Regions from separate parts of the Inquilinus sp. NPDC058860 genome, predicted to be linked through region 1. Evidence: riboswitches for the same ligand, from Rfam matches in the RefSeq annotation. Region 1 holds a riboswitch; each other region holds the start of a gene.
What was found. A riboswitch is a leader RNA that binds a small molecule or an ion and turns the genes downstream of it on or off. The one in region 1 is predicted to bind thiamine pyrophosphate.
Positions count from the first base shown of each region.

Region 2: linked by a shared signal. The riboswitch ahead of thiB (thiamine ABC transporter substrate binding subunit) and the one ahead of thiE (thiamine phosphate synthase) in region 1 are both predicted to bind thiamine pyrophosphate.
Region 3: linked by a shared signal. The riboswitch ahead of thiC (phosphomethylpyrimidine synthase ThiC) and the one ahead of thiE (thiamine phosphate synthase) in region 1 are both predicted to bind thiamine pyrophosphate.

Region 1 is NZ_JBHYMS010000017.1:26,546-36,949, reverse strand. It holds gene ACFW16_RS14075 (hypothetical protein) at 1-897, opposite strand, end outside; gene ACFW16_RS14070 (HipA family kinase) at 897-1,727, opposite strand; TPP riboswitch at 1,923-2,018, shown strand; gene thiE (thiamine phosphate synthase) at 2,078-2,746, shown strand; gene thiD (bifunctional hydroxymethylpyrimidine kinase/phosphomethylpyrimidine kinase) at 2,746-3,546, shown strand; gene mmsB (multiple monosaccharide ABC transporter permease) at 3,645-4,868, opposite strand; gene mmsA (multiple monosaccharide ABC transporter ATP-binding protein) at 4,881-6,410, opposite strand; gene chvE (multiple monosaccharide ABC transporter substrate-binding protein) at 6,548-7,609, opposite strand; gene murJ (murein biosynthesis integral membrane protein MurJ) at 8,041-9,576, shown strand; gene trpS (tryptophan--tRNA ligase) at 9,640-10,404, shown strand, end outside.
Region 2 is NZ_JBHYMS010000057.1:29,049-39,452, reverse strand. It holds gene ACFW16_RS29105 (ABC transporter substrate-binding protein) at 1-137, shown strand, start outside; gene ACFW16_RS29100 (carbohydrate ABC transporter permease) at 134-1,057, shown strand; gene ACFW16_RS29095 (carbohydrate ABC transporter permease) at 1,059-1,910, shown strand; gene ACFW16_RS29090 (acetamidase/formamidase family protein) at 1,970-2,908, shown strand; gene lepB (signal peptidase I) at 2,953-3,609, shown strand; gene ACFW16_RS29080 (peroxiredoxin) at 3,633-4,301, opposite strand; gene ACFW16_RS29075 (hypothetical protein) at 4,334-4,480, opposite strand; TPP riboswitch at 4,604-4,708, shown strand; gene thiB (thiamine ABC transporter substrate binding subunit) at 4,763-5,764, shown strand; gene thiP (thiamine/thiamine pyrophosphate ABC transporter permease) at 5,860-7,443, shown strand; gene thiQ (thiamine ABC transporter ATP-binding protein) at 7,424-8,149, shown strand; gene ACFW16_RS29055 (sodium:proton antiporter) at 8,293-9,678, opposite strand; gene ACFW16_RS29050 (carbon monoxide dehydrogenase subunit G) at 9,927-10,404, shown strand, end outside.
Region 3 is NZ_JBHYMS010000026.1:9,045-19,448, reverse strand. It holds gene ACFW16_RS18790 (sugar porter family MFS transporter) at 1-673, opposite strand, end outside; gene ACFW16_RS18785 (23S rRNA (adenine(2030)-N(6))-methyltransferase RlmJ) at 779-1,606, opposite strand; gene ACFW16_RS18780 (methyltransferase) at 1,603-2,511, opposite strand; gene ACFW16_RS18775 (CHAP domain-containing protein) at 2,607-3,113, opposite strand; TPP riboswitch at 3,257-3,372, shown strand; gene thiC (phosphomethylpyrimidine synthase ThiC) at 3,441-5,246, shown strand; gene ACFW16_RS18765 (phytanoyl-CoA dioxygenase family protein) at 5,413-6,309, shown strand; gene ACFW16_RS18760 (lipopolysaccharide biosynthesis protein) at 6,352-7,635, shown strand; gene ACFW16_RS18755 (MarR family winged helix-turn-helix transcriptional regulator) at 7,632-8,102, opposite strand; gene ACFW16_RS18750 (GNAT family N-acetyltransferase) at 8,169-8,780, opposite strand; gene ACFW16_RS18745 (M16 family metallopeptidase) at 8,786-10,042, opposite strand; gene thrC (threonine synthase) at 10,042-10,404, opposite strand, start outside.

The DNA.
Region 1 (10,404 bases):
CGCCTGCAGCAAGCGCTGTCCAATTTCGGGCACAGCGTGCATCGCCTGCAGGACGAATCCCTCCCTTTCTGACTGCTCGCCCAATTCGTGCAAAGCCTCGTCCAGGCGTTCAATCTGCTTTTCAGTCAGCAAAGGACTGTCGCGCGGTGGCGTAAAGATGATCATCTCATGTTCGCGCGGCTCAAACGGCAGGCCCTTTTTGTCCTCATCGCGACGGACCTTGAGATCGAACATCTTACGCTTGATTAGGTCAACCGCTTGGGCCTGCGTGCTGGCTTGAAGCGTCGCGAAGTTCGCCACAAGTTTTGGCCCTGCGAAGTCGATGCTGATGCGAGCCACCCCTTGTCCGCGGCGGCGGCGATGAGCCCGAATGTGCTCACTGAAATAGTCACTGAGACGTGGAGCGATCTGCTTCACATGCTCAAGGACGAGGATCGGGAGCCGGTCCGATGCGCCAGCGCCTCCATCCTCTGTATGTGCCTCCACGGTCGTAAGAGGGGGCTCATACCGATAGAGCGATGACAATGCCCCCATCCATGTTTTCGCGAGTTGCTCCAAAGACCTCGCCTCGCCCTCAGCGACAGTTCCAACGCTGACACCAGAGAAAACGAGAAGCCCTTCCGCTAGCGCTGCAGAGCCTTGGGTGGCGAGCGCGGTTCGGAGTTCGTCCAATGCAACTTCAGCTGCGAAAAGGGCGGTCTCCGCCGCAACTCCGTATAGGCATTCAAGCCGATTGAGCGCGTTTGCGGCTTCGATGTGAAACCCCTGTAGTCCCACCGCGGCCACAGCAATGATGAAGCGCTCCGGCGAACCGAGAATGGGCGACAGATAAATGGGCGCCCAACGCCCACGCACCGTCCCCTCCGGCCGAGGGAAGTTCGAGGTGGAGAGAGCCATCAGACCAGCCTCTCGAGTTCCAGCGTCGATGCTGCCAATCGGGGCACATGTGCGCGTCGGCTGCTCAAAAACGACATGACGGCCTCAAGGTCGCCCGAGGTTAGCAGGTGGGCAACGTGGTTCACGACGGCCAGCGCTTGAAAATCTAGCCCCTTAGTATCTAGCTCCACGAGGGCTGCATCGTCTGCAACCGCAATCCGCTGATCGTAATCCAGAACAGGCGTTAACCATTCGGTAAGCCTGCTGCGCACGGGCCGGTCGGGAGCTTCGAGATCGCCAGGCTGCCAGTCAGGTCCAGTGAAGCACTGCCCGTGGTCGATAAGCCACACCTCCTTATCCCCCGAAAAGAGAATATTTCCTGCATGACGATCGATATTGGCGACAAGTGCATCGAAGCCATACAGACGGCCAAGCGCTTGCCACTGCGCGAGACGCTCTAGCACAGCCCGCCCTCCTCCGCTGAAATACAAAGCCGCCACATGGGGTTGGCGGACATCGACGCTCGCATAAACTAACTTTGCATCGCCGAGCGTCGGCCCCTTACGGGCAGTGAATCGATCGGGGTGGGCCAGCGCAATGTAGGGCGGAGGAATGGGAAGGCCTAGGCGGATCCCGAGCGCAGCGGCAAGAACCTCGTTCGCCAACTCCTTTGGTTCGAGATCTTTGATGACTGCGGTTTGTTCGCCCTGCTCGGTGAAAATCACGCCGCGGTATGTGTCGCTGACGTTGCCCACGTTGAACGGCATCGCGCCGGCAAGCACCTCTCCCAGCCGGATAATCGGGCCCGCGTTCAGGGATGAAGCAGGCGCGGTGGGGATATCTGACGGCATCAGCAATTCTCGTTATTACAATATGGCCATAAAAGCATCGTTTCCGTCGAAACGGGAGCCACGTTCGCATCGCGAACTATGCGGGCTACCAACTCGATCAAACCCTCATCATCTGTCTGCGTGGGCGATGTTATCAAGCGAGCACCATGGCCGGTGCGCTTGACACCGGCCGTCCCGGCTTGCGAGCCTGGACCCGGAAGTGACACGGGGTGCCCGGGAACGGGCTGAGATCATACCCGTCGAACCTGATCTGGGTCATGCCAGCGAAGGGAGCCGTCACGCGATGCCCGCCATGGGCCCCGGATCCTCAGGATCGATCGCCGACCGCCCTTCGCCGGAGGAGGAGCGGAATGGCTGCGGCTGCTGAAGCATCGGAACCGGGGCGGCGCTTCGACCTGTCGGTCTATCTCGTCACCGACACGCGGCTGAGCGGGCCGCGCGGCGTCGCCGCCGTGGCCGCGGCGGCGGCGCGCGGCGGCATCACCATCGTGCAGCTGCGCGACCCCGACGCCACCACCCGGGCGCTGATCGCAGCGGCCGGAGCGCTGCAGGCGGTGCTGGCGCCGCATGGCATCCCGTTGGTGATCAACGACCGGGTCGACGTCGCCCTGGCGGTCGGCGCCGACGGCGTCCATCTCGGCGACCGCGACATGCCGGCGGCGACGGCGCGGCGCCTGCTGGGCCCCGGCCGCATCGTCGGCGTCACCGTGCATGACGCGGCCGAGGCGCGGGCGGTCGACCCGGCCGTCGCCGACTACGCCGGCATCGGCCCGGTCTTCGCCACCTCCACCAAGGCCGAGGCCCGGCCGGCGATCGGGGTCGACGGGTTCCGGGTACTGCGCCGGCTGGTGCCGCTGCCCGCGGTCGGCATCGGCGGCATCGATGCGGCCCAGACCGCCGATGTGATCGCGGCCGGGGCGGACGGCGTCGCCGTGGTCTCGGCGATCTGCGCCGCGCCCGATCCGGAAGCGGCGGCCCGGGCGATCGCCGCGGCGGTGGCGGAAGGACGGAGGGCTTGATGATCCCCAATGTCCTGACCATCGCCGGCACCGATCCCTCGGGCGGCGCCGGCATCCAGGCGGACCTGAAGACCTTCTCGGCCCTCGGCGCCTATGGCTGCGCGGTGATCACCGCCCTGGTCGCCCAGAACACCCGCGGGGTGCAGGCGGTGGAGCTGGTGCCGGCGGCCTTCGTCGCCAGGCAGATCGACTGCCTGCTGGCCGATGTCCGGATCGACGCGGTGAAGATCGGCATGCTGGCGACCGGCGAGATCGTGCGCGTGGTGGCCGAGGCGCTGCGCCGGCACGGGCTGACCCGGGTGGTGGTCGACCCGGTGATGGTGGCGAAGAGCGGCGACCGGCTGCTGGACCCCGACGCGGTGGCGGCGCTGCGCGAGGAGCTGCTGCCGCTGGCCACCGTGGTCACGCCGAACCTGCCGGAGGCCGCCGATCTTCTGGGCCGCGCGCCGGCCGGGAGCCGGGACGAGATGCCGGGGATCGCCGCGGCGCTGCTGGCGCTGGGGCCCCGGGCGGTGCTGCTGAAGGGCGGCCATCTGGCGGAGGCGGAGAGCCCGGACCTGCTGCTCTCGGCGGCCGGGTCCCTGACCCTGGCGGCGCCGCGGATCGCCACCCGCAACACCCACGGCACCGGCTGCACCCTGTCCTCGGCCATCGCGGCCCTGCTGCCGCAGCGGCCCGACCTGGAGACGGCGGTGCGCGAGGCGAAGGATTACCTGACCGGGGCGCTGGCCGCGGCCGACCGCCTGTCCGTCGGCGGCGGCCACGGGCCCCTGCACCATTTCCACCGCTGGTGGGGGTAGCGTCCTTGTAGGTTGGGTTCGCGACAGCGAACCCAACACCCATAGAGCGGCGCGATGTTGGGTTCGCGAACGCGAACCCAACCTACGGCGTGCCAGCCTCAGCCGACCTTGTTCTTGTTGTAGACGTCGAAGGCGACGGCGGCGAGCAGGACCAGGCCCTTGATCACCATCTGCAGGTCGATGCCGAGGCCGAGGATCGACATGCCGTTGTTCATCACGCCCATGATGAAGGCGCCGATCACCACGCCGGTGATCTTGCCGACGCCGCCCGAGGCCGAGGCGCCGCCGATGAAGCAGGCGGCGATGGCGTCGAGCTCGTACTGGTTGCCGGCCTGCGGCGTCGCCGAGGTCAGGCGCGCCGTGGTGATCAGCCCGGCCAGCGCCGCCAGCACCCCCATGTTGACGAAGGTCAGGAACACCAGCTTCTCGGTGTTGATGCCGGACAGCTTGGCCGCCTTCTCGTTGCCGCCGACCGCGTAGATGCGGCGGCCGAGCGTGGTGCGGGTGGTGACGAAGGCGTAGAGCACCACCAGCACGCCCATCAGGATCAGGATGTTGGGCAGGCCGTTATAGGTCGCCAGCAGGTAGCCGAGCCCGGCCAGCGCCACCAGCGTCGCCGCGTTCTTGATGATGAAGAACAGCAGCGGCTCCTGCTCCACCCCGTGCTGGATCTCGTTGCGCCGCTTCTTGACGTTGAACCAGACCAGGATCAGCGGCACGGCGAGGCTGATCAGGAGCGTGGTGATCCAGACCTTGCCGGTGCCCGAGAACAGCTCCGGCATCGAGCCGAACAGCTCGGCGATGAAGCCCGAGGACATCTTCTGGAAGTCCTGCGGCACCGGCCCCGCCCGCTCGCCGTTCAGCACCATGATGCAGAGGCCGCGGAAGGCCAGCATGCCGGCCAGGGTGACGATGAAGGACGGGATCTTGCGGTAGGCGATGAAATAGCCCTGGACCGAGCCGATCGCGGCGCCCAGCGCCAGGCAGGCGATGGCCGAGAGCCAGGGATCGAGCCCCTGCCACACCATCAGGGCGCCGCCGACCGCGCCGACGAAGCCCGCGACCGACCCGACCGACAGGTCGATATGGCCGCTGACGATGACCAGCAGCATGCCGAAGGCCAGCACGATGACATAGGCGTTCTGCTGGATCAGGTTGCTGAGGTTCAGCGGCGTGAACAGCCGGCCGTCGGTCGCGACCTGGAAGATGATCATGATCGCGACGAGCGACAGCAGCATCGCGTATTCGCGGATGTTGTTCTTCAGGAACTCGCCGATCCGGGTGTTCGCGCGAGTCTGCAGGGCGGTCGTTTCGGTGGTCATGGCCGTGCTTCCTTAGACCCGTTCTCTCGAGCGCATGATCGCCCGCATGATGTTTTCCTGAGAGGCGTCCTTGGCCGGCATCTCGGCGCAGATCCGGCCTTCGTTCATGACGTAGATCCGGTCGGACATGCCGAGCAGCTCCGGCATCTCCGACGAGATCACGATGACGCCCTTCCCGGACGCCACCAGCTGGTTGATGATCGTGTAGATCTCGTATTTGGCGCCGACGTCGATGCCGCGTGTCGGCTCGTCGAGGATCAGCACCTCGGGCCCCGCGAACAGCCACTTGCTCAGCACCACCTTCTGCTGGTTGCCGCCGGACAGGTTGACCGTCTGCTGCTGCACGCCGGAGGAGCGGATGTTGAGCTTGCGCCGGTAGTCGAAGGCGACGCCGAGTTCGCGCATCTCGTCGATGATGCCGCTGCGGGCCACGCCGGGAAGATGGGCCAGCGGGATGTTGTGCTGAATCGAATCGCCCAGCACCAGCCCCAGCTGCTTGCGGTCCTCGGTGACATAGGCGAGGCCGGCGGCGATCGCCTTGGGCACGGTGGCGAGATCGACCGGCTGGCCCCGCATGGTGGCGGTGCCGGTGATCTTCTGGCCGTAGGACTTGCCGAACACGCTCATCGCGAACTCGGTCCGCCCCGCGCCCATCAGCCCGGCGATGCCCACCACCTCGCCGGCACGGACATGCAGGTCGATGCCCTTGATCACCTGCCGCTCGGAATGCAGCGGGTGGTAGACGCTCCAGCCCTTCACCGCGAACAGGGTCTCGCCCAGCTTCGGCTCGCGCTCGGGATAGCGGTCGGTCAGGTCGCGGCCGACCATGCCCTTGATGATCCGGTCCTCGTCGACCTCGCCGCCCCCCTGGCCACCCCCTCTTGCATCCAGCGTCTCGATGGTCGACCCGTCGCGCAGGATGGTGATCGAATCGGCGACCTTGGTGATCTCGTTCAGCTTGTGCGAGATCAGGATCGAGGAGATGCCCTGGCGCTTGAACTCCAGCAGCAGCTCCAGGAGCGCGTTGCTGTCGCTCTCGTTCAGGCTGGCCGTCGGCTCGTCGAGGATCAGGAGCTTGACCTCCTTCGACAGGGCCTTGGCGATCTCGATCAGCTGCTGCTTGCCGACGCCGAGATTGGTGACCAGCGTCGCCGGGTTCTCCTTCAGCCCGACCTTGGCCAGCAGCGCCCGGGCCCGGACCAGCGTCTCGTTCCAGTCGATGATGCCGCGGGACGCCACCTCGTTGCCGAGGAACAGGTTCTCGGCGATCGACAGGAGCGGCACCAGCGCCAGCTCCTGATGGATGATGATGATGCCGGCGTGTTCGCTGTCCGCGATCGAGCGGAACTGCCGCTCCTTCCCCTCGAACCGGATCTCGCCCTCGTAGGAGCCGTGGGGATAGACGCCGGACAGGACCTTCATCAGCGTCGACTTGCCGGCGCCGTTCTCGCCGACCACGGCATGGATCTCGCCGCGCGTGACCGCGAGGTTGACGTTGCTGAGCGCCTTCACGCCCGGGAACGTCTTGGTGATCCCGCGCATCTCCAGGATCGTATCAACGGTAACTGTATCCACCTCTGGCTCCGCTCGCCACGGGCGCCGGCCGGCCACGGAGACCGCGGCGGGCGCAACGTCAGGGCCCCGCGCCCGGAAGCGCGGGGCCCTGGGGGCACATCAGATTACTTCAGCTGGTCGGCTTTGTAGTAGCCGCTGTCGACCAGGGTCTTCTGGACGTCGGCCTTGGTCACCGGCACCGGCGTCAGCAGGTAGGACGGCACCACCTTGACCCCGTTGTTGTAGGTCTTGGTGTCGTTGACCTTCGGCTCGGCGCCGGACATCACGGCGTCGATCATGTCGACGGTGACCTTGGCGAGGTCGCGGGTGTCCTTGAACACGGTCGAGTACTGGTCGCCGGCGAGGATCGACTTGACCGACGGCACCTCGGCGTCCTGGCCGGAGACGAAGGGCAGCGGCCGGTCGCCCGAGCCGTAGCCGACCGCCTTCAGCGAGGCGATGATGCCCATCGACAGGCCGTCATAGGGCGACAGCACCGCGTCGACCTTCTTGTCGCCGTAATAGGCCGACAGCAGGTTGTCCATGCGGGCCTGGGCCGTGGCGGCGTCCCAGCGCAGGATGCCGACCTTGTCCATGCCCATCTGGCCGCTGGGCACCACGACCTTCTTGCTGTCGATGTAGGGCTGCAGCACCGACATCGCGCCGTTGTAGAAGAAGAAGGCGTTGTTGTCGTCCGGCGAGCCGCCGAACAGCTCGACGTTGAACGGGCCCTTGCCGTCCTTCAGGCCGAGGGCGTCGACCAGCGAGCCGGCTTGCAGCACACCCACCTGGAAGTTGTCGAAGGTGGTGTAGTAGTCGACATTCGGCGTGTCGCGGATCAGGCGGTCATAGGCGATGACCTTGATCCCGGAATCGTGCGCCTGCTGCAGCACCGAGGACAGCGTGGTGCCGTCGATCGCGGCGATCACCAGCACCTTGGCGCCCTTGGTGACCATGTTCTCGATCTGCGACAGCTGGGTCGGGATGTCGTCGCCCGCGTATTGCAGGTCGGCCTCGTAGCCCTTGGCCTGCAGCGACTTGACCATGTTGTCGCCGTCGGCGATCCAGCGCGCCGAGGTCTTGGTCGGCATCGACACGCCGACGAGGCCCTTTTCGGCCGCCTGCGCCGACAGCGCGAAGGCGGACAGCCCCAGCGCCAGTGCCGTGATGGATGTGATCAGCTTCACCGTTTTCTCCCTCTGCTACTCTCTTCTGCGTCCGGGCCGGCCGTTCCGGCATGGTCCCGGTGCAATGTTGCCGCATGATGGCCCATGATGCCGCAGCAGGCCCAGCCGTTCCAGCCGGCCTGTCCACGGTCACGGGATCGATCGGCGGGCGAGCCTCCGCGCGCGCTCCTCGCGGAGCGCCGGACAGCCTGCCACCGGTGGATCAAGCCCGATGCCTCGTCAATGTGGTGAAATCCATGTGCTCCTCCCTGTGAAAGGCGACTGCGACGCCTCGCGGTTTGTCTTGTGGTATCCGGGGGCCGGCCCTGCCGATCCAATCCTCATACAATTTGGCGTAATCTCTCGCCGAGCCGCCGCGCTGTCAAGCGCCGCCGGAATCGCCGCCTCGGCCGGCCTTCCCGCCGCCGCAAAAGACGGCTAAAGCTCGCCCCATGTCCCTGCTGCGCGGCATGGCGACGGTCGGGGGGCTGACGGCCGTCAGCCGGATCGCCGGATTCGCCCGCGATATCCTGACCGCCTCGCTGCTGGGCGCGGGGCCGATGGCCGACGCCTTCGTGATCGCGGTCAAGCTGCCCAACCTGGCCCGGCGCCTGTTCGCCGACGGCGCCTTCATGGTCACCTTCGTGCCGCAATACGCGGCCGAGCGGGGCGAGCGCGGCCGGGCCGCGGCGCTGGCCTTCGCCGGCGAGGTTCTGGCCGCGCTGCTGGCGGTGCTGATCCCGCTGACCCTGCTGGCGCTGCTGGCCATGCCCGCGATCCTGGCGGTGATCGCCCCCGGCTTCGTCGCCGACCCGGTGCGCCAGGCGCTGGCGCTGGACTATGCGCGGCTGGCCTTCCCCTATCTGCTGCTGATGTCGGTCTCGGCCCTCTTGGGCGGCGTGCTGAACGCGCAGGAGAGGCTGGCCCCCTTCGCCGCGGCGCCGATCCTGTTCAACCTGGTGCTGATCGCGGCGCTGCTGTTCGGCACCCGGCTGGCCGGGTCGCCCGGCCGGGCCCTGGCGATCGGCGTCACCCTGTCCGGCATCGTCCAGCTGGCCTGGCTGGCGCTGGCCTGCCGCCGCCACGGCGTGCCGGTGCGGCTGATGCCGCCCAGGATCGGGCCGCGGCTGCGCCGCCTGGTGGTGCTGATGGGGCCGGGCGCGATCGGCACCGGCATCACCCAGATCCAGATGGTGCTGAACACGCTGATCGCCAGCTTCCTGCCGGCCGGCGCGGTCAGCGCCCTCTACTACGCCGACCGGCTGACCCAGCTGCCGCTCGGCATCGTCGGCATCGCGCTGGGCACCGCCCTGCTGCCGACCCTGACCCGACTCCTGGTCGAGGATCGGCCGGAGGATGTCGCGGCGACCCAGAGCCGGGCGATCGAAGTCGGGCTGCTGCTGGGCCTGCCCGCCGCCGCCGGGCTGATCCTGCTGGCGGGACCGATCGTGCATGGGCTGTTCGAGCGCGGCGCCTTCGGGCCGGAGCAGACGGTGGCCGTGGCCGGGGCGCTGGCCGCCTACGCCGCCGGCATCCCGGCCTACATCCTGATCCGGGTGTTCTCGACCCTGTGCTTCGCCCGGCTGGACACGGCGACGCCGATGCGCACCGCGCTGGTCGCCACCATCCTGGCCGTGGCCGGCGCCGTGCTGCTGATGCGGCCGCTGGGCCATGTCGGCATCGCGCTGGCGACCGCCGTCTCGGCCTGGGTCAATGCTGGCCTCCTGGCCCGGTCGCTGCGCCGCCGCGGCGCCCTGCCGGTCGATGCCGGGCTGCGCCGGCGCGGCGGCCGGATCGCGCTGGCGGCGCTGGGCATGGCCGCCGGGCTGCTGCTGGCCCGCCAGGGCATGGCGGCGACCGGCGGCGCGGCACTGGCCGCGCTGATCGCCGGCGGCGCCGCGCTCTACGCCGCCCTGTGCCTGGCCCTGGGCGCGGTCGACCGCGGCGGGCTGGCGCGGTTCCGGCGGCGCAAGCATCTGCCGGGTTGACCCGGCTGTACCGGCCCGGCCATAACCCTTGCCTCCCCCACCCCCTGTGCGGCACCGGCGGACATGAAGCGCATCTTCTCGGGCATCCAGCCCACCCACAACATGCACCTCGGCAACTATCTCGGCGCGGTGCGGAACTGGGTGGCGCTGCAGGACGGGGCGGAGTTCGAGACCATCTACTGCGTCGTCGACCTGCATGCGCTGACCCAGCCGCAGGATCCGGCCGAGCTGCGCGCCCATATCCGCGAACTGGCGGCGACGCTGCTGGCCGTCGGCATCGACCCGGCGCGCAGCATCCTGTTCGCGCAGAGCCAGGTGCCCCAGCACAGCGAGCTGGCCTGGCTGTTCTCCTGCGTCACCCCGCTGGGCTGGCTGCGCCGCATGACCCAGTTCAAGGACAAGGCCGGCAAGCAGCAGGACACGGCGATGCACGGCCTCCTGGCCTATCCCGTGCTGATGGCGGCGGACATCCTCCTGTACAAGGGCACGCATGTGCCGGTCGGCGAGGACCAGAAGCAGCATCTGGAGCTGACCCGCGACATCGCCCAGTCCTTCAATCAGCGCTACGGCGTCGAGTTCTTCCCGCTGCCGGAGCCGCAGATCCTGGGCTCCGCCACCCGGGTGATGAGCCTGCGCGACGGGTCGAAGAAGATGAGCAAGTCGGACGAGTCCGACTACAGCCGCATCAACATGACCGACGACGCCGACACCATCGCGCTGAAGTTCCGCCGGGCCAAGACCGACCCCGAGCCGCTGCCGGCCGAGGCCGCCGGCCTGGCCGGCCGGCCGGAGGCCGAGAACCTGGTCGCCATCTACGGCGCCCTGGCC
Region 2 (10,404 bases), on a different contig from region 1:
GCTACTTCTTCGACGTGATGTCGGTGCAGAGCTTCCAGGAGGCCCTGCTGGGCCAGAAGCAGACCGCCGACGTCGCCAAGGAGTGGTCGGACTACCTCACCGCCGCGCAGCAGAAGTTCCTGGCCGGCAAGAAGTGACTGCGATCCACGCGATCCCGGGCCCCCGCCCGGGATCCTTCCGCCGCGCGCTGGGCAATGCGCTGGAGCCCTGGCTCTATCTCAGCCCGGCCATCATCCTCCTGACGCTCAGCATGCTGGTGCCGCTGATCGTCGGGCTGTCCTATGCCTTCCAGAACTTCGGGCCGTTCGGGAAAAGCACCTGGGCCGGGCTGAAGAACTTCGAGACGCTGCTCGGCGACGCCAACTTCTGGCGGGCGCTGAAGAACACCGTCTGGTGGACCGTCGGCAGCCTGGTGTTCCAGTTCTTCGGCGGGCTCGGCCTCGCCCTGCTGCTGAACCGGGATTTCGCGGGCAAGCGCCTGGTCCAGGCGCTGGTGTTCCTGCCCTGGGCGGTGCCGACCTTCCTGTCCGGCCTTGTCTTCGCCTGGCTGTTCAACCCGGTGGTCGGGCCCCTGCCCTACTGGATGGCCGGTCTCGGCCTGCTGCCCGAGCCGCTGAACATCCTGTCCGACCCGGACTTGGCGATGTGGGGCCCGATCCTGGCCAACATCTGGTTCGGCATCCCGTTCTTCGCCATCACCCTCCTGGCGGCGCTGCAGGCGATCCCGGGCGACTACTACGAGGCGGCGGCGATCGACGGCGCCTCGGCCTGGCAGCGCTTCACCAAGATCACCATTCCGTTCCTGGCGCCGACCATCGCCATCACCGTGCTGCTGCGCACGATCTGGATCGCCACCTTCGCCGACCTGATCTGGGTGATGACCAATGGCGGCCCGGCCAACGCCACCAGCATCCTGTCGACCTACATCTTCGCCCAGGCCTTCTCGCGGCTGAACTTCGGCTACGCCTCGGCCGTGGCGACGGTGCTGCTGCTCCTCCTCCTGCTCTATGCCGCGATCCTGATCCGGATGCGCAAGAGCCTGCTCGCGGGGCAATGACATGAACATCGTCGGACGCTCGCCCCTCGGCCGCCTCGCCGGCGGCACCGGCTTCTATCTCGGCATCGGCTCCTATCTGCTGTTCGCGCTGTTCCCGCTGTACTGGCTGATCAAGATCTCGGTCACCCCGACCCAGCTCCTGTTCTCCGAGGGCATCACCTACTGGCCGTCGGAATGGACGCTGGCGAATTTCGGCTCGGTGCTGACCGCCAGCAACTTCCCGCGCTATTTCCTGAACAGCGTCATCGTCTCGATCGCCACCGCGGCGGTGGTGACGCTCTGCGCCTCGGCCTCCGGCTACGCCTTCTCGCGCTTCCGCTTCAAGGCCAAGCCGGCGGTGATGTTCGTGCTGCTGCTGACCCAGACCTTCCCGCTGGTGATGATCATCCCGCCGGTCTACCGGCTGATGGCGCCGCTGGGCCTGACCAACAACCTGATGGGGCTGATCGTCATCTACAGCGCCTTCAATGTCGCCTTCGCCACCTTCCTGATGCAGTCCTTCTTCGACGCCATCCCGAAGGACCTGGAAGAGGCGGCGATGATCGACGGCTGCAGCCGGTTCCAGGCGCTGCGCCGGGTGATCCTGCCGCTGACCCTGCCGGGCATGGGCGCGACGCTGGGCTTCGTCTTCACCGCGGCCTGGAGCGAGCTCTTGTTCGCGCTGATGCTGATCAACTCCGACAGCCAGAAGACCTTCGCCGTCGGCCTGCTGACCTTCGTCGCCAAATTCGGCGTCGACTGGGGCCAGATGACCGCGGCCTCGGTGCTGGCGCTGATCCCGGTCTGCATCTTCTTCGCCGTGATCCAGCGCTACCTGGTGCAGGGCCTGACCGCCGGTGCGGTGAAGGGCTGACCTGGGGCTTGAACGGAGCCTCGAAACGGCGGAGCGTGTCGGCTCCACCGGAGGGAATCATGCCGCGACACCATGTGCCCGCCTCGGCCGCAACCTGCGCCTGGGGCCATTTCGACGCCGCGCGCGAGCCGGTGCTGACGGTCGACAGCGGCGACACGGTCGTGATCGACACCGTGAATGGCGGACCCGAGGTGCTGCCGAAGGGCGATTTCCACATCCCGCCCGAGATCCACGAGATCCATGAGCGCTGCGACCGGTCGACGCCCGGCCATATCCTGACCGGCCCGGTCGCGGTCCGCGGCGCCCGGCCCGGCCAGGTGCTGGAGGTGCGGATCCTCGACGTCTCGCTGCGCCAGGACTGGGGCTACAACGTGATCCGGCCGCTGGCCGGCACCCTGCCCTACGATTTCGAGGAGTCGCGCCTTCTCAACATCCCGCTCGACGCCGCCGCCGGCACCGCCCGGCTGCCCTGGGGGCTGGACCTGCCGCTCAGGCCCTTCTTCGGCGTCATGGGCGTGGCGCCGCCGAAGGGCTGGGGCCGGATCAGCTCGATCCAGCCGCGCGCCCATGCCGGCAACATCGACAATAAGGAGCTGGTGGCCGGCACCATCCTCTACCTGCCCATCTTCAACGACGGCGCCCTGTTCTCCTGCGGCGACGGCCACGGCGCCCAGGGCGACGGCGAGGTCTGCATCACCGCGATCGAGACGGCGCTGCAGGGCACCTTCCAGCTGATCGTCCGCGACGACCTCACCTTCGCCTATCCACGGGCCGAGACCCCGACCCACCACATCACCATGGGGATGGACCCGGACCTCGACCGCTGCGCCGAGATGGCGCTGCGCGACATGATCGTGCTGCTGGGCGAGACCGCCGGGCTGTCGCGCTATGACGCCTATACCCTGTGCAGCCTGGCCGGCGACCTGCGCATCACCCAGACCGTGAACGGTTGCAAGGGCGTGCACATGATGATGGCGAAGGACCTACTACGGCGATGATGCGAGGCCGATTGAGATGCTGCAGCCGCCGCGAGATGATTCGATTGACCGGCGTCTCCCTGCTGGCCCTGTCCGTCGACCCAGCCGCCGCGGCGACGTTGTCGGACTGGTCCGACGGCACAGACATCGCCGCGCGGTTCGCGGAGGCAAACATCACGGTGCGCAGCTTCACTATGCCGAGCGGAAGCATGCTGCCGACACTGCGGCCCGGGGACGTTCTTCTGGCGGATAGTCGTGTTGCCGGGCAGACTCCACACCGGGGCGACATGATCGTGTTTCAAGCCTCGGACTCGCCGTCCACCTACGTCAAGCGCGTGGTCGGGTTGCCTGGCGACCGGGTGGCGATGCAGGACGGCCGCCTGGTTCTGAACGGCACCGTCGTCCCCTGGCAAGCGAAGGGCTCGCTGTACACAACTCTCTCTTTGTCGAACCCAGTCGGCGCAGTGGCTGCTGAGGCTCTGCCCGGCGAGTTACCCTACGAGATCGTGGATTTTAATAAGCAGGGCCACTTCGACACCACAGCCGAGGTCACGGTCCCGGCCGGGTCGGTCTTTGTCCTGGGCGACAACCGCGACAATTCGTTGGACAGCCGCAGCATGGGGCCGATTGCGGTCGACCACATTGTCGGCCGCACCATCTACCGGCTGCAGCCGGATGCCGGCTGGCTGGTGCCGCGCGAGACAGTGCCCGGGCTCGACTGAGCCCGGGCGTCACGGATCGGACGTCAGTCGCGCGGCTGCGCGACCGTGCGGAGATAGGGCTTCAGCGTCTTGAAGCCGGCCGGGAACTTCTGCTTCGCCTCCTCGTCCGAGACCGAGGTGACGATGATGACATCCTCGCCGTTCTTCCAGTCGGCCGGCGTCGCCACCTTGTGCTTGGCGGTCAGCTGCAGCGAATCGATCACCCGCAGCACCTCGTCGAAGTTGCGGCCGGTGGTCATCGGGTAGGAGATCACCAGCTTGATCTTCTTGTCCGGGCCGACGACATAGACGTTGCGCACGGTCTGGTTGTTGACCGCGGTGCGGCCCTCCGACGTGGTGCCGGCATCGGCCGGCAGCATGCCGTAGAGCTTGGAGACGACCAGTTCGGAGTCGGCGATCACCGGGAAGTTCGGCGCGGCGCCCTGGGTCTCCTTGATGTCCTGGGCCCAGCTCTCGTGCCGGTCGACCGGGTCGGCGCTGAGGCCGATCACCTTGACGTCGCGGCGGTCGAATTCCGGCTTCAGCTTGGCCACGGCGCCGAGCTCGGTGGTGCAAACCGGGGTGAAGTCCTTGGGATGCGAGAACAGCACGCCCCAGGACGAGCCGAGCCAGTCGTGGAAGCGGATCCGCCCCTCGGTGGTCTCGACTTCGAAATCGGGCGCGTCCTCACCAATCGCGAGCGGTCCGGCCATATTTACCTCCAGTTATCGTTAATTCTGTAATTTTACCGCGCCGCAGGTCCGGTGTCATCAGGAGCGTCGTCTTCAACCAGAACGATCTCAGGCTCCGGCGCGGGATCGTCGATCTCCGGGAAATCCTCATTCAGCGGCTTCATCGTCTTGAGCAGGGCCACAATTCCGCGCTCGACCATGAGTTCCTCCAACCTGTGCAGGAGACATGTGCCATCGGATGCCTCGCCGCAAGACCTCCAAATTGTCGTTCTCCAAGCGATCGCGCCCGCGTTGACAGGGTCTGCGCGCGACCCGATGATGCGCGCGTCTTGCCGGGGTGCCCGAACGGGGGCTGAGAGGCGCGTCAGCGTCAACCCGACGAACCTGATCCGGGTCATGCCGGCGGAGGGAGCGCGAGACGACGCCTCAGGCATCGGCACGTCCCTCTTCTCCGCCCCGCTTCGACCCCGCGGAGGAACGAGATGCGCCTGTTTGCCGCCGTCCTGCTGACGGCCTTGACCTCCGCCCTTGCCGGCCCGGCCGCGGCCGAGACCCCGGTGCTGAAGGTCTACACCTACGAATCCTTCACCGCCGACTGGGGCCCGGGGCCGCAAGTGAAGAAGGCCTTCGAGGCCGAATGCGGCTGCACGATCGAGTTCACCTCGGTCGAGGACGGCGTCGCCCTGCTGTCGCGGCTGAAGCTGGAGGGCAAGTCGACCCAGGCCGATGTCGTGCTGGGCTTCGACACCAACCTGACCGCGGAGGCGGCGGCGACCGGGTTGTTCGCGCCGCACGGCATGAAGCTCGACGGGCTGTCGCTGCCGGTGGCCTGGACCGACCCGGTCTTCGTGCCCTTCGACTGGAGCTACTTCGCCTTCGTCTACGACAAGACCAAGGTGCCGAACCCGCCCAAGAGCCTGCACGACCTGGTCGAGAACAGCGACCTGGAGCTGACCATCCAGGACCCGCGCACCAGCACGCCGGGTCTCGGCCTGCTGCTCTGGGTCAAGCAGGTGTACGGCGACAAGGCGCCGGAGGCCTGGGCCAGGCTGAAGCCGCGGATCCTCACCGTCACCCCGGGCTGGAGCGAGAGCTACGGCCTGTTCCGCAAGGGCGAGGTGCCGATGACCTTCAGCTACCTGACCTCGCCGCCCTATCACGTGATCGCCGAGAACGACAGCAATGTCGGCGCCGCGGTGTTCAGCGAGGGCAACTACCTGCAGGTCGAGGTCGCGGCCAAGCTGGCTTCCTCCAAGCATCCCGAGCTGGCCGACAAGTTCCTCGCCTTCATGCTGAGCCCCGCCTTCCAGGACCTGCTGCCGACGACGCAGTGGATGTACCCGGCGGTGACGCCGAAGGCCGGGCTGCCCGACGCCTACAAGGCGCTGCCGGCCCCGGCCAAGGCGCTGTTGTACCCGCCGGAAGAGGTCGCCGCCAACCGCGCTGCCTGGATCGCCGAATGGCTGCAGGCGACGAGTCGTTGAGCGACCGTAGGTTGGGTTCGCGGCACGCGAACCCAACACCCGACGGCGGGACCGGCCTGTTGGGTTCGCCACGGCGAACCCAACCTACGGGCGGAGTGCCATCCCTCCCCGGCCTCCTCGCGCTCCTCGCCATCCTGGCGCTGATCGCAACGGCCGCGACCGGCCTGATCCGCGCCGCGTCGGAGCTCGACCTGCTGTCGGTCTGGGCCGATCCCTATCTCTGGTCGGTGCTGCGCTTCACCGCGCTGCAGGCCGGGCTGTCGGCGCTGATCAGCGTCGCCATCGCCATCCCGGTCGCCCGCGCCCTGTCGCGCCGCCGCTTCCCCGGCCGCACCCTGCTGCTGCGCCTGTTCGGGCTGCCGATGATCGTGCCGGCGGTGGCCGGCGCCTTCGGGATTCTGACCGTGTTCGGCCGGTCCGGCCTGCTCGCCGACCTGTTCGCGGCGCTGGGACTGACCATCCGGCCCAACATCTACGGGCTCACCGGCATCCTGCTGGCCCATGTGTTCTTCAACATGCCCTTCGCCGTGCGCGTGCTGCTCTCGGCCTGGGGCACGATCCCGGCCGAAAGCTGGCGCCTGGCGTCGATGCTGGGGCTGCGCGGCGCCGACCTGTTCCGGCTGGTCGAATGGCCGATGCTGCGGCGCCAGCTGCCCGGCCTGACCGCCCTGGTCTTCCTGCTGTGCTTCACCAGCTTCGCCGTGGTGCTGACGCTCGGCGGCGGCCCGGCCTCGGCCACCATCGAGATCGCGATCTACCAGGCGCTGCGCTTCGACTTCGACCCCGGCCGCGCCGTCGCCCTGTCGCTGCTGCAGATCGCCCTCTGCGCCCTCCTGGTGCTGGCGGCGATGCGGCTGACCGGCCGGGTCGCCGATGAGGGCGGCGTCGGCCGGCCGGTGCTGCGGGATGACGGGCAGACGGCGGCGGCCCGCGCGATCGACACCGTCGTGCTGGTCCTCGCCGCCGGCTTCGTGCTGCTGCCGCTGGTCGCGATCCTGGTCGAAGGCCTGGGCGGCATCGGCAAGCCGATCCTGTCCAGCCCCGCTTTGTGGCACGCCGCCGGGCGCAGCCTGGCCGTCGCCCTCGGCGCCGCCACGCTCGCCCTGGTGCTGGGCTGGGCGCTGGCGCACAGCATCGCCGTGCTGCGCATCGGCCGCAGGCGGCGACGGCTGGCGCGGCTGTTCGAGCTGAGCGGCACGGTGGTGCTGGTGGTGCCGCCGCTGGCGCTCGGCGCCGGCCTGTTCGTCATGCTGCTCGGCACCGCCGACCTGCGGCGCTGGGCGCTGCCGATCGTCGCCATGGTCAACGCGCTGATGGCCCTGCCCTTCGTGCTGCGCCTGCTGGTCGGCGCCGCCGAGCTGGCGCAGCATCGCCACGGAAGGCTGGCCGACAGCCTCGGCCTGTCCGGCTGGGCCCGGCTGCGGCTGGTGGAATGGCCGCTGCTGCGCCGGCCGGCCGGCTTCGCCCTGGCGATCGCGGCGGGCCTGGCCTTCGGCGACCTCGGCGCCGCCGCTTTGTTCGGCGGCGACGGCAACCAGACCCTGCCGGTGCTGGTGGCGCAACTGCTCGGCGCCTACCGGCTGCAGGAGGCGTCGACCGTCGTGCTGCTGCTGGTGCTGATGGGGCTGGCCCTGTTCGGCCTGATCGAAAGGATCTTCGGTGGCCACACGCGCGATTGAGATCGAGAGCCTGACCTATCGCTACGAGGCGATGGAGATGCGCTTCGACCTGGCGGTCGAGGCCGGCGCCTTCGTCGTGCTGTTCGGGCCCAGCGGCGCCGGCAAGAGCACGCTGCTCAACCTGATCGCCGGCTTCGAGGCGCCCGTGTCCGGACGTTTGTGCCTGCTCGGCCGCGACGTGCTCGGCCTGCCGCCGGCGGCGCGGCCGGTCACCACCCTGTTCCAGGACCACAACCTGTTCCCGCATCTCACCGCGGCGAAGAACGTGGCGCTGGGGCTGCACCCCGGCCGGCTGAGCCCGGCCGAGGCGGCACGGGTGCAGGAGGCGCTGGCCCATGTCGACCTGTCGGGGCTGGAGGCGCGCCGGCCGGCCGAGCTGTCCGGCGGCGAGCGGCAGCGCGTCGCCCTGGCCCGCAGCCTGGTGCGCGACCGCCCGATCCTGCTGCTGGACGAACCCTTCGCCGCGCTGGGCCCGGCGCAGCGGCGCGAGATGGTCGGGCTGGTCGACCGGCTGCGGCAGGAGCGCGGCCTGACCGTGCTGATGGTCAGCCACCAGCTCGACGCCCTGCCCGGCATCGACGCGCAGGCCGCCTTCATCGAGGACGGCCGCATTGCCGCCACCGGCCCGGCCACCGAGCTGCTGACCCGCCCGCCGCTGCCGGAGATCGCCGATTATCTCGGCTATGTGGGGCCGGTGGGTGGCTAGAGGGTTCCGTTCAATTTCCTTGTCATTGCCGGGCTTGACCCGGCAATCCAGGGGCCGCCCAGAGCGGCATCGACATTCCCTGGATGCCCGGGTCAAGCCCGGGCATGACAGTTGGAGGCGATGGCACCGGTCCGAGCGGTCCCTCACGCCTCCGAGTAGAACAGCAGCGACACCAGCACGAACAGCGGCAGCAGGATGCCGCAGGACCACACCATGTAGCCGAAGAAGCTGGGCATCTGCACGCCGCGCTCCTGCGCGATCGACCGCACCATGAAGTTCGGGGCGTTGCCGATATAGGTGTTCGCCCCCATGAACACGGCGCCGGCCGAGATGGCGCCGAGCGTCGTCGCCCAGGCGCCCATCAGGTGCTGCGCGTCGGCTCCGGCCATGTTGAAGAAGACGAGATAGGTCGGCGCATTGTCGAGGAAGCTGGACAGCAGGCCGGTCAGCCAGAAATAGGCCAGGTTGTTCGGGTCGCCGGTGCCGCCGACGAGGTCGACCAGGTCGGCCAGCGCCCCGTCGCGCCCGGCGCGCAGGATCGCGATCGCCGGCACGATGGTGACGAAGATCGCCGCGAACAGCTTGCCGACCTCGACGATCGGGAACCAGTTGAAGTCGTTGAGCCGCCGGCTTTCCCGGCTGGTCAGCACCCAGGACAGGCCGATGATGGCGAGCAGCAGCAGGTCCCGGGCCAGATTCTCCAGCGCCACCGGGACGTGATAGACGGTCAGCGTCACGCCCGGCTTCCAGACGCCGCTCAGCAGCACCGCGCCAACGACGCCGGCCAGCAGCAGCAGGTTGATCCCGCCCTCCAGGCCGAACGGCACGCGCGGCTCCGGCGGCACCTCGCGCAGTGCGTGCTCGCGCCGGAACAGCACGGTGTCGATCGCGAAATAGAGCGCCAGCAGGATCGCCGAGCAGAACAGCATCGGCAGCAGCAGGTGCTGCGTCGGCCAGAAGAACGACACGCCCTGCAGGAAGCCGAGAAACAGCGGCGGGTCGCCCAGCGGCGTCAGCGCGCCGCCGATATTGCCGACCAGGAAGATGAAGAACACGACGGTGTGGACGCGGAAGCGCCGGTTCTCGTTGGCGCGCAGCAGCGGCCGGATCAGCAGCATGCAGGCGCCGGTGGTGCCCATCCAGCTGGCAATCGCGGTGCCGACGAAAAGGATGCCGAGATTGACCGCGGGCGTGCCGACCAGCGAGCCCTTCAGCCGCACCCCGCCGGCGACCACGAACAGCGACGCCAGCAGGATGATGAAGGGCAGGTACTCGGTCAGGGCGACGGCCACCACTTCGAACAGCGCCAGCTCGGGCCCATGAACCACGGCGAACGGGACGAGGAAGGCCAGCCCCCAGAAGGCGGCGATCTTGCCGAAATGGCGGTGCCAGAAATGCGGCCGGATCAGCGGGAACAGCGCGATCGACAGCAGGATGCCAACGAAGGGGATGATCCAGGCCAGGCCGAGCTCCGACCCGTCGAGATGCGGGGCGCCGTCGGTGGCGGCCAAGGCCGGTGCGGTCGACATGAGAGCTATCGTTCCCGCCGCGGCTCCCAGGCAGCGGCGGGCATGTCGAGACACCGGCATGAACATCCCTTCTGGCTTCGAAATTTTAGGCGGCCGGAGTATGGCGATGAAGGCAGAAGCAGCCAACCTTTTCAGACCGCGACCAATGCGCTGCGGCCGCCACATCCAAGGCAGGGTTGTCGCGGCCGGTGGCCCGCACTAGCTTCGACAAGACGGAGCCGACCGGCTCGAGACAAGGGAATCGCACCATGGAGATGACGGGCGAGCATCGGATCGCGGCGCCGCGGTCGGTGGTCTGGGAAGGGCTGAACGACCCCGAGGTGCTGCGCCGGTCGATTCCCGGCTGCGACAGCCTGGAGAAGACCTCGCCGACCGAGATGACGGCGTCCGTCACCGCCAAGGTCGGGCCGGTCAAGGCCACCTTCGGCGGCCAGGTCACCCTGTCCAACCTGAACCCGCCCGAGAGCTACACCATCTCCGGCGAGGGCAAGGGCGGCGCGGCCGGATTCGCCAAGGGCGGCGCCGACGTCAAGCTGGTCGAAGACGGCGACGGCACCTTGCTGCACTATGCGGTGAAGGCCAATATCGGCGGCAAGCTGGCGCAGCTCGGCGCCCGGCTGATCGACGGCACCGCCAAGAAGATGGCGGACGACTTCTTCACCCGCTTCGCCGCCGAGATGGAGCAGCGTGCCGGGGCCCCGGCGCCCGCCCCCGCAGCGGCGGCTG
Region 3 (10,404 bases), on a different contig from region 1:
TCTTGCCGACCAGGAAGCGCGGCGATTCCGGGATGATGCCGGCCAGCACCCCGTACATCACCGACGGCACGGCCATGGAGATGAACATCCAGCGCCAGGCCTCGAGCCCCAGCCACAGCGTGTTGCCGGCGCCGCCTGCCGCCGCCGCCAGCGCATAGTCGCACAGCAGCGCGACGAATATGCCGACCACGATGGCCAACTGCTGCAGCGAGCCGAGGCGGCCGCGGATGTGGGCCGGCGAGACTTCGGCGATATAGGCCGGGGCGATGACGCTGGCCGCCCCGACGGCCACCCCGCCGAGGAACCTCAGCGCCGTCAGCGACCAGATGCTCCACGCCAGGCCGGTTCCGACCGAGCCGATGAGGAAGATCACCGCGGCGATCTGCATCACTGCGATCCGGCCGTACTTGTCCGCAATCGGCCCCGCGAACCACGCACCGACCGCCGATCCGAGCAGCGCGCTCGCCACCGAGAAGCCGAGCAGGACGTCGCCGGCCCCGGACCATTGGCGGATGGCCGCGACGGCGCCGTTGATGACCGCCGTGTCGAAGCCGAACAGAAAGCCGCCCATTGCCGCCGAAAGCGCGATCAGAAACGTCTTGCCGATGACGAATTCGCTGCCGCTCGTGGCGATCGCGGCGCCTTCCCTGGGTGGGCCGCCTGTCGTCGACATGCCTGTCCTCCCGGATGGTTTGGAGGACTGTGAGCCTATCCGCTCGGAATTCCTACCCGCGAATTGTCGCCGTCTCCGTGGCGAGATCGGCGTCCCGGATCGGGCTCATTCAGCTCCCCGCGGCTCCAGCCGCCAGCCGCCGCCCTGGCGGGCGAGTTTCGGCTGCAGCCAGGCCAGGGCCTCGCGCAGCGCCTCCTCGACGCCCCAGGGCAGGTTCACCAGCACGAGGCCGGAGCCGTTGAGGCGGGCCGGGAACAGCGTGTCGAACACGGTCAGCTCGGCCGTCCAGGCGCGGGGCAGGGGCGGCAATGCCGACAGCATGGCGTCGACCGGCGGCCGGTCCTTGATCGGGTACCAGGCGGCGATCACGCCTTCCGGCCAGCGGCGATGCGCCGTGGCGATGCCGCGGGCCAGCCGCGCCAGCTCGTCCGGCTGCTCGAAGGACGGGTCGAGCAGCAGCAGCCCGCGCCGCGGCTGCGGCGGCAGCAGGCCGCGCAGCGCCTCCCAGGAATCGCGGTGGTGGATCGCGACCTGGCCGTCGCCGGCGAATTCGGCACGCAGCCTGGCATTGTCCTCGGGATGCAGCTCGACCAGGGTCAGCCGGTCCTCCGGCCGCATCAGCGCCCGGATCAGCCGCGGCGAGCCGGGATAGATCTCGAGCCGGCCGGAGGGATTGAACGCGCGGACCAGCTCGAGATAGCGGGCGACCGCGGCCGGGGCTTCCGTCTCCCGCTCGATCCGGGCGATGCCGTCGACATATTCGCCGGTCTTGGACGCCTCGGCGGCCAGGGCATAGCGGCCGACGCCGGCATGCAGGTCGAGAGCGGAAAAGGGCTTGGCCTTGCCGCGCATTGCTTCCAGCAGCGCCACCAGCACCACGTGCTTCAGGACGTCGGCCTGGTTGCCGGCGTGGAAGGCGTGGCGATAGTTCATGCCGCCTGCAGCACCGCGACCCAGCCGGGCAGCGGCACCTTGTTCTCGGTGCGGGTCCAGGCGGATTCGATCTCGACCGTGGCAAAGCCGGCCTCCGCCGCGGCGGCCCGCAGATAGGCGGCGGAATGCTGGTAGCGATGATGGTGGCCCAGGCGCCAGCCGTGGCCGTCGGCGTCGTCCTGCGCCTCCAGGGTCAGGGCGAACAGGCCGCCCGGCCGCAGCACCCGCCGGGCGGCGGCGAGCAGCGGCGCGAGGTCGCCGATATAGACCGCGACATCGGCCGCCAGGGCCAGGTCGTACCGCTCCGGCCACTCCGCCAGCGTGGCGACGATCTCGCCCGGCTCCAGCCGGTCGTACAGTCGGCGCGCCATTGCCTGCAGGATCATGCCGGGCGACAGGTCGATGCCGTCCAGCCGGCGGCGGCGGTCGGCGAAGGCGATGCCGGCCAGGCCGGTGCCGCAGCCGAGGTCGAGGATGTCGAGGCGGCCCTCCGGCACCGTCCGGTCGACGGCGCGGCGCAGCAGCTCCGGCCCGCGATAGCGCAGGGCCTCGACCAGCGCCGTGTCGAAGCGCGGGGCGTACTGGTCGAACAGGGTGCGGACATGCGCTTCCGGCAGCTGTGCCGGCACCGGGGCGGCGCCGATCAGCGCCAGCCGCACCGCGGCGCCCATCCGGTCGTCCGGGTCCAGCTCCAGCGCGGCGCGGTAGGCCGTGGCCGCGTCGCCGTCCGCTGCCTCCAGCGCCTGGCCCAGCGCGTAGTGGATCTCGACGTCGCCGGGATCGATCTCGATCGCGGCGCGGATGGCTTCGGCGGCCTCGGCCGGCTGGCCGTCGGCGAGCAGGGCAAGGCCGATCTCCAGGCGCCGGCGGGCCCGTGGATCCGGGGTGGGAAGGGGCAGGGTCATGGGATGAAACGTCCGAAGCGCCGCGGCCGTGCCGCAGTCGCGCGCGGGCTTATAGCCGAAGCGCTGTCCGGTCGTCGAGAGGCTCGCGATCGGCCTCAGGCATTCGTGGGATAGACGAAGCCGTCCGCCTCGTAGACGCCGCCATAGGCGTTGGTGTCCGGGTTCCAGAACCGCACCGCGGTCCAGTCGTTGCCGCTGGAGACGTCGATCACCGACTGCTCGCGGTAGATCCGGCGCCGCGTCGGCCCGTCATTGCCCCAGTTGGTGTGCGATACGGTGATCTCGCGCGAATTGCGCACCGCCACCACCACCGAGATGTGGCCGGCGCTCAGCCGGTCCGACCGTCCCAGCACCAGCACGGCGCCGGAGCGCGGTTCGCTGCCCTTGCCGTAGACGCCGTCGGCCTGGTCCCACCAGGTCCAGGCGTCGCCCTTGATCTGGATCCCGGAGACGGCGCGGGCATAGGGCACGCACTCCTCCGGCGCGTTGGCGGTGACGTATCGGGCGACACCGCTGCCGGTGGGGTTGCGCACGATCTCGCGCCCCCCGCCACAGGCGGCCAGGGCCAGCGCGATCGACAGCACCCAGGCATGTCGCAGCATCCGTCGCTCTCAACCGAAGAATCAGAAATACACCCCAATGCATTGGAATGTAGACTTTTTTAGGAATACGGTCAAGATCGAGGCGGAGCGGTGCGTCGGCTGCCTTCCCGCTTGACATGCCCTCCCCGGGCGCGCTCTGATCGAGGCGTTCCGAGGGGAGCTCCGGTAAGGAGCTGAGACACCACACCATCCGCGACGTGGGAACCCTTCGAACCTGATCCGGGTCGTGCCGGCGTAGGGAATGGAACCACATGCGCGCTCAGCCGCTCTCTTTCCAGCTTTCCGTCCTTGGCACGCCCTCAATCCGTCCGATCGAGGAGGACGACGATGCCCAAGGACGCCATCCCCACAACCGTCACCACCGGCCCGCTGCCGGCGTCGCGCAAGGTCCATGTTCCCGGTGAGCGCCACCCCGACCTGCGCGTCGCCATGCGCGAGATCGTGCTGTCGCCCGAATCCGGCGAGCCGCCGCTGCGCGTCTACGACGCCTCCGGCCCCTACACCGACCCGGCGGCGCTGATCGACATCGGCGCCGGCCTGCCCGCGCTGCGGGCCGGCTGGATCGCCGCCCGCGGCGATGTCGAGGCCTATGACGGGCGCACCGTGCGGCCGGAGGATGACGGCCGCCGCCCGGGCGAGGCCGCCAACCTGTTCGAGTTCCCGCGCGGCGACCGGCGCCCGTTGCGGGCGCGTGGCGGCACCGCGGTGACGCAGATGGCCTATGCCCGCGCCGGCATCGTCACGCCGGAGATGGAGTATGTCGCGATCCGCGAGAATCTCGGCCGCGAGCGGGCGCGGGAGCAGGCGGCGCGCGACGGCGAGAGCTTCGGCGCCGCGATCCCGGACCACGTGACCCCGGAATTCGTGCGCGACGAGGTGGCGCGGGGGCGGGCGATCATCCCGTCCAACATCAACCACCCGGAATCCGAGCCGATGGCGATCGGCCGCAACTTCCTGGTGAAGATCAACGCCAATATCGGCAACTCGGCCGTCACCTCCTCGATCGCGGAGGAGGTGGAGAAGATGGTGTGGGCGATCCGCTGGGGCGGCGACACGGTGATGGACCTGTCGACCGGCCGCAACATCCACACCACCCGCGAATGGATCCTGCGCAATGCGCCGGTGCCGATCGGCACGGTGCCGATCTACCAGGCGCTGGAAAAGGTCGGCGGCGTGGCCGAGGACCTGACCTGGGAGATCTTCCGCGACACGCTGATCGAGCAGGCGGAGCAGGGGGTCGACTACTTCACCATCCATGCCGGGGTGCGGCTGCCCTACATCCATCTCACGGCGAAGCGGGTGACCGGCATCGTCAGCCGCGGCGGCTCGATCATGGCGAAGTGGTGCCTGGCGCATCACCGCGAGAGCTTCCTCTACACCCATTTCCGCGAGATCTGCGCGATCATGCGGGCCTATGACGTCGCCTTCTCGCTGGGCGACGGGCTGCGCCCCGGCTCGATCGCCGACGCCAACGACGCGGCCCAGTTCGCCGAGCTGGAGACGCTGGGCGAGCTGACCCAGGTGGCGTGGGAGCACGATGTCCAGGTCATGATCGAAGGCCCCGGCCATGTGCCGATGCACAAGATCAAGGCCAATATGGACAAGCAGCTGGCGGTCTGCGGCGAAGCGCCGTTCTACACGCTCGGGCCGCTCACCACCGACATCGCGCCCGGCTACGACCACATCACCTCCGGCATCGGCGCGGCGATGATCGGCTGGTTCGGCACCGCCATGCTCTGCTACGTCACGCCGAAGGAGCATCTCGGGCTGCCGGACCGCGACGACGTCAAGACCGGCGTCGTCACCTACAAGATCGCGGCCCATGCCGCCGACCTGGCCAAGGGGCATCCGGCGGCGCAGCTGCGCGACGACACCCTGTCCCGCGCCCGCTTCGAGTTCCGCTGGCGCGACCAGTTCCACCTGTCGCTCGACCCCGACACGGCGCTGGCCTATCACGACGAGACGCTGCCGGCGGAGGGCGCCAAGACCGCGCATTTCTGCTCGATGTGCGGCCCGAAATTCTGCTCGATGAAGATCACGCAGGAGATCCGGGCCTCGGCCGAGGCGGGGATGGAGGAGATGTCGGCGCGGTTCCGCGAGGGCGGCGGAGAGATCTACCGCGCGGCCGAGTGACGGGGCCGGCGGGTCGGCCCGCACCGAGATGAAAATGATTCTTGGTGCACGCGGACACGACCGGTATAGGACTCGCAGCGGAATTTGACCGCTGACGGCCCGGGACGGGCGCTTCGTCCCGGGCCGTCGTCGACGGCGTGACGGCGCTCGGCGCGAGGAGATTTTGATGGCAGCCCTTTCCGAACACGCGGCCAAGGCCGGCCGGATGACCCGGTTCCTGGTGCAGCGCCGGTTCCAGCGCGTCGCCTGGCGGGACTGGGTGGCCGACCGCATCGCCGGCCGGATCGGGCGCGGTCCGGTCGCCGGGTCGCCGGAGGGCCGGAGCGGCGCCGCGGCGCTGACCGCCGACGGCTTCGCCATGACGCCCTGGCTGATGACGCCGGGCCGGGTCGAGGAGATGCGGCGCCACTTCGCCGGCCACCCGTCCTTCAACCCCTACAAGCCCGAGGACGGCACCTTCCAGGCGCCGGATCAGGCGCCGCCGGGCACCCATGTCGCGCATCTCCGGCCGGAGGTGGTGGTGAACGCGCCCCATGCGCTGGCCATCGCCAACGACCCGGCGGTGCTGGAAGCGGTGCAGGCGGCCCTCGGCTGCAAGCCGACGATCAGCTACATGGCCGCATGGTGGTCGATCGCCGGTGACGGCCAGGCCCAGCACGCCGAGCTGTTCCACCGCGACTACGACGATTGGCGTTTCATCAAGCTGTTCGTCTATCTCACCGATGTCGACGCCGGGGCCGGACCGCACATCTATGTCCGCGGCTCGCACCGCGAGGACCGGCTGATGCCGATCCGGCGCTACTCCGACGCTGAGGTCGAGGGCGCCTTCGGGCGCGAGCGCTTCGTCCAGTTCGAGGGTCCCGCCGGCACCAGCTTCCTGGAGAACACCTTCGGCTTCCATCGCGGCCTGCCGGCGCGGCAGACGCCGCGGCTGATCTTCCAGGTGGTGTACTGCCAGGGCCCTATCCTGTACGGCCCGCCGCGCCCGATCGCCGAGGCCGGCCGGGTGGCCCAGGGCCTGACGCTCGATCCCTACGTCAACCGCGTCTATCTCCGGGCCTGACCCGGATGGTGATCCCAGGGTCGCCATGAGCCGTTCCCGGCCATGGCGTTCGCGATGACCCTCGCCCGGGTTCGGGCGGCCGGCGGCAAGGCGGCGCTGTTCCTGCTCGCCTTCGCGCTCGGCAAGGGTTCCGCCTTCTTCGGGCCGCTGCTGCTGTCCCAGGTCATGAGCCTCCAGGACTACGGCACGGCCGAGCTGGGGCTCAGCATCGGCGTGATCGGGGCGCAGATTCTCAGCCTCGGCATCACCGGCGCGATCCCGCAGCTGGTGCTGATCCGCAAGGACGACCGCGTCCTCGACCTGCTGTTCTTCGTCGTCGCCTCGATCGGCCTCGTCGGCCTCGGTGGCGCCGCGATCGCCTGGGCCGCCTCGGGCCAGTTGCTGCCCGCCTTCGCCGGCGTCGCCATGGCCGGCGCCGGGGCCCAGGTCGCCGCCAGCGTCTACTACCGTGCCATGGGGCGCCGCTTCGGCATCCTGGTCGCCGACAACCTGGCGCTCTATGCCTTCCTGATCGTCGGCGCGCTGGTGTTCCTGGCGCTGTGGCGGGTGCCGCTGGGGCTGGTGATCCTCGGCTGCGGCGGCGTGGCGCTCGGCTTCACTCTCTTCGCCCTCGTGGGCCTGGCGCGCACCATCCGGCCGGGCTTCCTCGCCGCCCATGCGGACGCCCGGCGGATGGGCTTCTTCATGATGGTGAACTCGCTGGTCTATTTCGCCATCGTCAACAGCTCGCGGGTGCTGGTCGGCTTCTTCCTGTCGGTCGAGGCGGTGTCGGTCTATGCGGTCTGCTTCCGCATCTCGGCGGCGATCTTCCTGGTGCACCAGCTGATCGTGACCGCGTTCTTCAAGACGCTGTACGAGGCCTCGGCCGAATGGTTCGACCGGTTCTACCTGGCCCTGCTGGCGCTGACCATGGCGGGGGCTGCGGCGATCCTCGCCGGCTTCGAGCTGTTCGGTACGGAGCTGCTGCCGGGCTGGCGGGCCCATCTGCCCGAGATGTCGCGGCTGCTGCCCATCGTCTGCATGCAGACGATCTGGTGGGTGTCGCTGGCCCATGTCGAGCTGCGGATCAACCGGGCGCTGATCTCGAAACAGGCGACGATGTGGCTGCTGGGCTGCGCCGGGCTGATGGTCGCGGCCCTGGCGCTGCTGAAGGCGCTCGGGCTCCTGACCCTGTCGACGGCGGCGCTGGTCTTCGCCGGCACCCTGTTCCTGGCGCTGCACATCCAGCTGACGCTGCTCGAGCGCAACGGCGTGGCGCTGCCGCGGATGCGGATCGCGCTGTTCGCGCCGCTGGTGTTCCTGATCCCGGCCTGGTTCCTCGCCTAGGGCTCGCGCTTGGCGCCGCTGGACCACAGCCGGCGCAGCTGCTCGACGAAGCCCTGGCTCTCCTGCAGCGCGCCGAAGAACTGGGCGTCGGCCTCGCGCACCCTCGGCATGGCGGCGTTCAGCACCTCGGCGCCCTTGGCGGTGACCCGGAGCTGCCGGGCCCGGCTGTCGGTCGGGTGCGGCGCCCGGGCGATGAAGCCGCCGGCCTCCAGCGACCGCACCACCTGGCTGGTCATCATCGCGTCGGTCTTGCAGAAGGCAGCGAGCCGGGCCTGGGTGACGTCGTTCTCCTTGCGGCTCAGCCAGGCGAGGCCGGCCAGCAGCACGAACTGGACGTGGGTGAGGCCGAGCGGTTCCAGGGTCGACCGCTGCAGCCGCTGCCACTGGTTGGCGACCTGCCACAGCAGGAAGCCGGGGCTGTTCTCGGGGCGCAGGGTGCGCGAGAGGGTGTCCCAGTCCAATGCCACGTGCCGCGTTCCGCCATGATTTTGCCTGAACCTAGGCGCGCAGAAGAACGGCATCAAGCTGCATGGTCACGGCCCGGGATGGAACTCGGTGTCGACCAGCCCGAACAGCAAGTGATCCCGCCAGTCTCCGTCGATCTTGAGATAGGCGCGGGCCTGGCCCTCGCGGGTGAATCCGAGGCGCAGCAGCAGCTTCTGGCTGGCCTCGTTGTGCGGCAGGCACGCCGCCTCGATTCGGTGCAGGCCGAGCTGGTTGAAGCCGAACGCCACCGCCGCAGCGGTCGCGTCGGTCATCAGCCCCTGCCGGGCGAAGCGCTCGCCGATCCAGTAGCCGATCGAGGCCGACTGGGCGACGCCGCGGCGGACGTTGGAGAAGCCGATGCCGCCGACCAGCTGCCGGCTGTCGCGCTCGAAGATCAGGAAGCCGTAGCCCTCGTCCTGCCGCCATTCGTAGATCTGGCGGCGCAGCCGGCGCAGATAGGCGGCACGGCTCAAGGCGTCCTCCGGCCAGGTCGGCTCCCACGGCGTCAGGAAGCTGCGGCTGTCGCCGCGCAGCGCCACCCAGGGGCGCCAGTCGCGCAGCCGCGGCGGCCTGAGGTAGGTCCGCCGGCCCTCGATCCGGACCGGCGGAAGGGTGCCGAGCCCCGTTCGGAAGAAGCCGATCACCGCCGCCCCGCTCAACGCCGTCAGCCGATCCGGGCGCGGATCGCGTCGTAGCTCTCGAGCCGGCCGACCGGCCCGAGCGCCGCCAGGGTGGGGGCGGTGCGGAACACGCGCTCGGCGACCCGGCGGACCGCCGCGGCGTCGACCGCGTCGATCTTCGCCACCACCTCCTCCGCCGGCACCGGGCGGCCGAAGATCAGCATCTGCTGGCCCAGCTGCTCGGCCCGCGCCATGGTCGATTCCAGGCTCATCAGCAGCCCGGCCTTGATCTGGGCGCGGGCGCGCGCGACCTCGTCCTCCGCCGCATCGCCGACCACCCGGCCGATCTCGCCGCACAGCACCGGCATCAGCTCCTGCACCTCGGTCTCGCCGGTGCCGGCATAGATGCCGAACAGCCCGCCATCCTGATAGGCGCTGGTGAAGGAGTAGATCGAATAGACCAGGCCGCGCTTCTCGCGGATCTCCTGGAACAGCCGCGAGGACATGCCGCCGCCCAGCAGCGTCGACAGCACCGAGCCCGCGTAGAAGTCCGGATCGGTGTAGGACAGGCCCGGAAAGCCCAGCACCAGGTGCAACTGCTCCAGGTCGCGCTCCTCGCGGTGCTCGCCGCCCTGGTAGGCGGCGGGGGCGGTGCGCGCCTCGGCCTTGGCCGGCAGGCCGGTGAGCAGCCGCTCGGCCTGCTCCGCCAGCCGGTCGTGGTCGACGTTGCCGGAGGCGACCAGCACCATGGTGTCGGCGCCGTAGTTGCGGCCGATATAGCCGGCGATCGCCTCGCGCGGCAGCGACCCGACGATGTCGGCCGTGCCCAGCACCGGCCAGCCGATCGGCTGGTCCGGGTAGGCGGCCTCCTGGAACTGGTCGAAGATGATGTCGTCGGGCGTGTCGATCGCCTGGCCGATCTCCTGCAGCACCACGGCGCGCTCGCGCCCCAGCTCGGCCTCGTCGAACACCGAGTTCTGCAGGATGTCGGCGAGGATATCGAGCGCCAGCGGCGCATCCTCCTTCAATATGCGTGCGTAGTAGGCCGTGTTCTCGCGGCTGGTGTAGGCGTTCAGGTGACCGCCGACCGCCTCGATCTCCTGGGCGATGTCCTGCGCGTTGCGCCGGCGCGTGCCCTTGAACGCCATATGCTCCAGCAGATGGGCGACGCCGTTGACCTCGGCGGTCTCGTGCCGGGTGCCGGCGCCGACCCACAGCCCGACGCAGGCGCTCTCCACGGTGTCGATCGGGTCGGTGACGACGCGCAGCCCGTTCGACAGGGTGCTCTCGCGGGTCGGCATCAGGCCGGCCCTCCATTGGTGCGGGACTTGCGGACGAAGGCTTCGATCGTGCCGATCTCGTTCGGCAGAACGGTCAGCCGCTCCTCGCGCTCGAACAGGTCGGCCAGATGCGGCGGCAGCGGCGGGCGCCAGCCGGTGGCGCGCTCGACCGCGTCCGGGAACTTGGCGGGATGGGCGGTGGCGGCCACCACCATCGGGATGCCGGGGCCGGCCGGATGGGCGCGGGCGGCGGCCAGGCCGCAGGCGGTGTGCGGGTCGATGGTCTGGCCGGTCGCGGCGCGCGTCTCGGCGATCACCGCCAGCGTGCCCTCGTCGTCCAGGCGATGGCTGGCGAAGAGCTCGGTCGCAGCCTTGTGCATCGC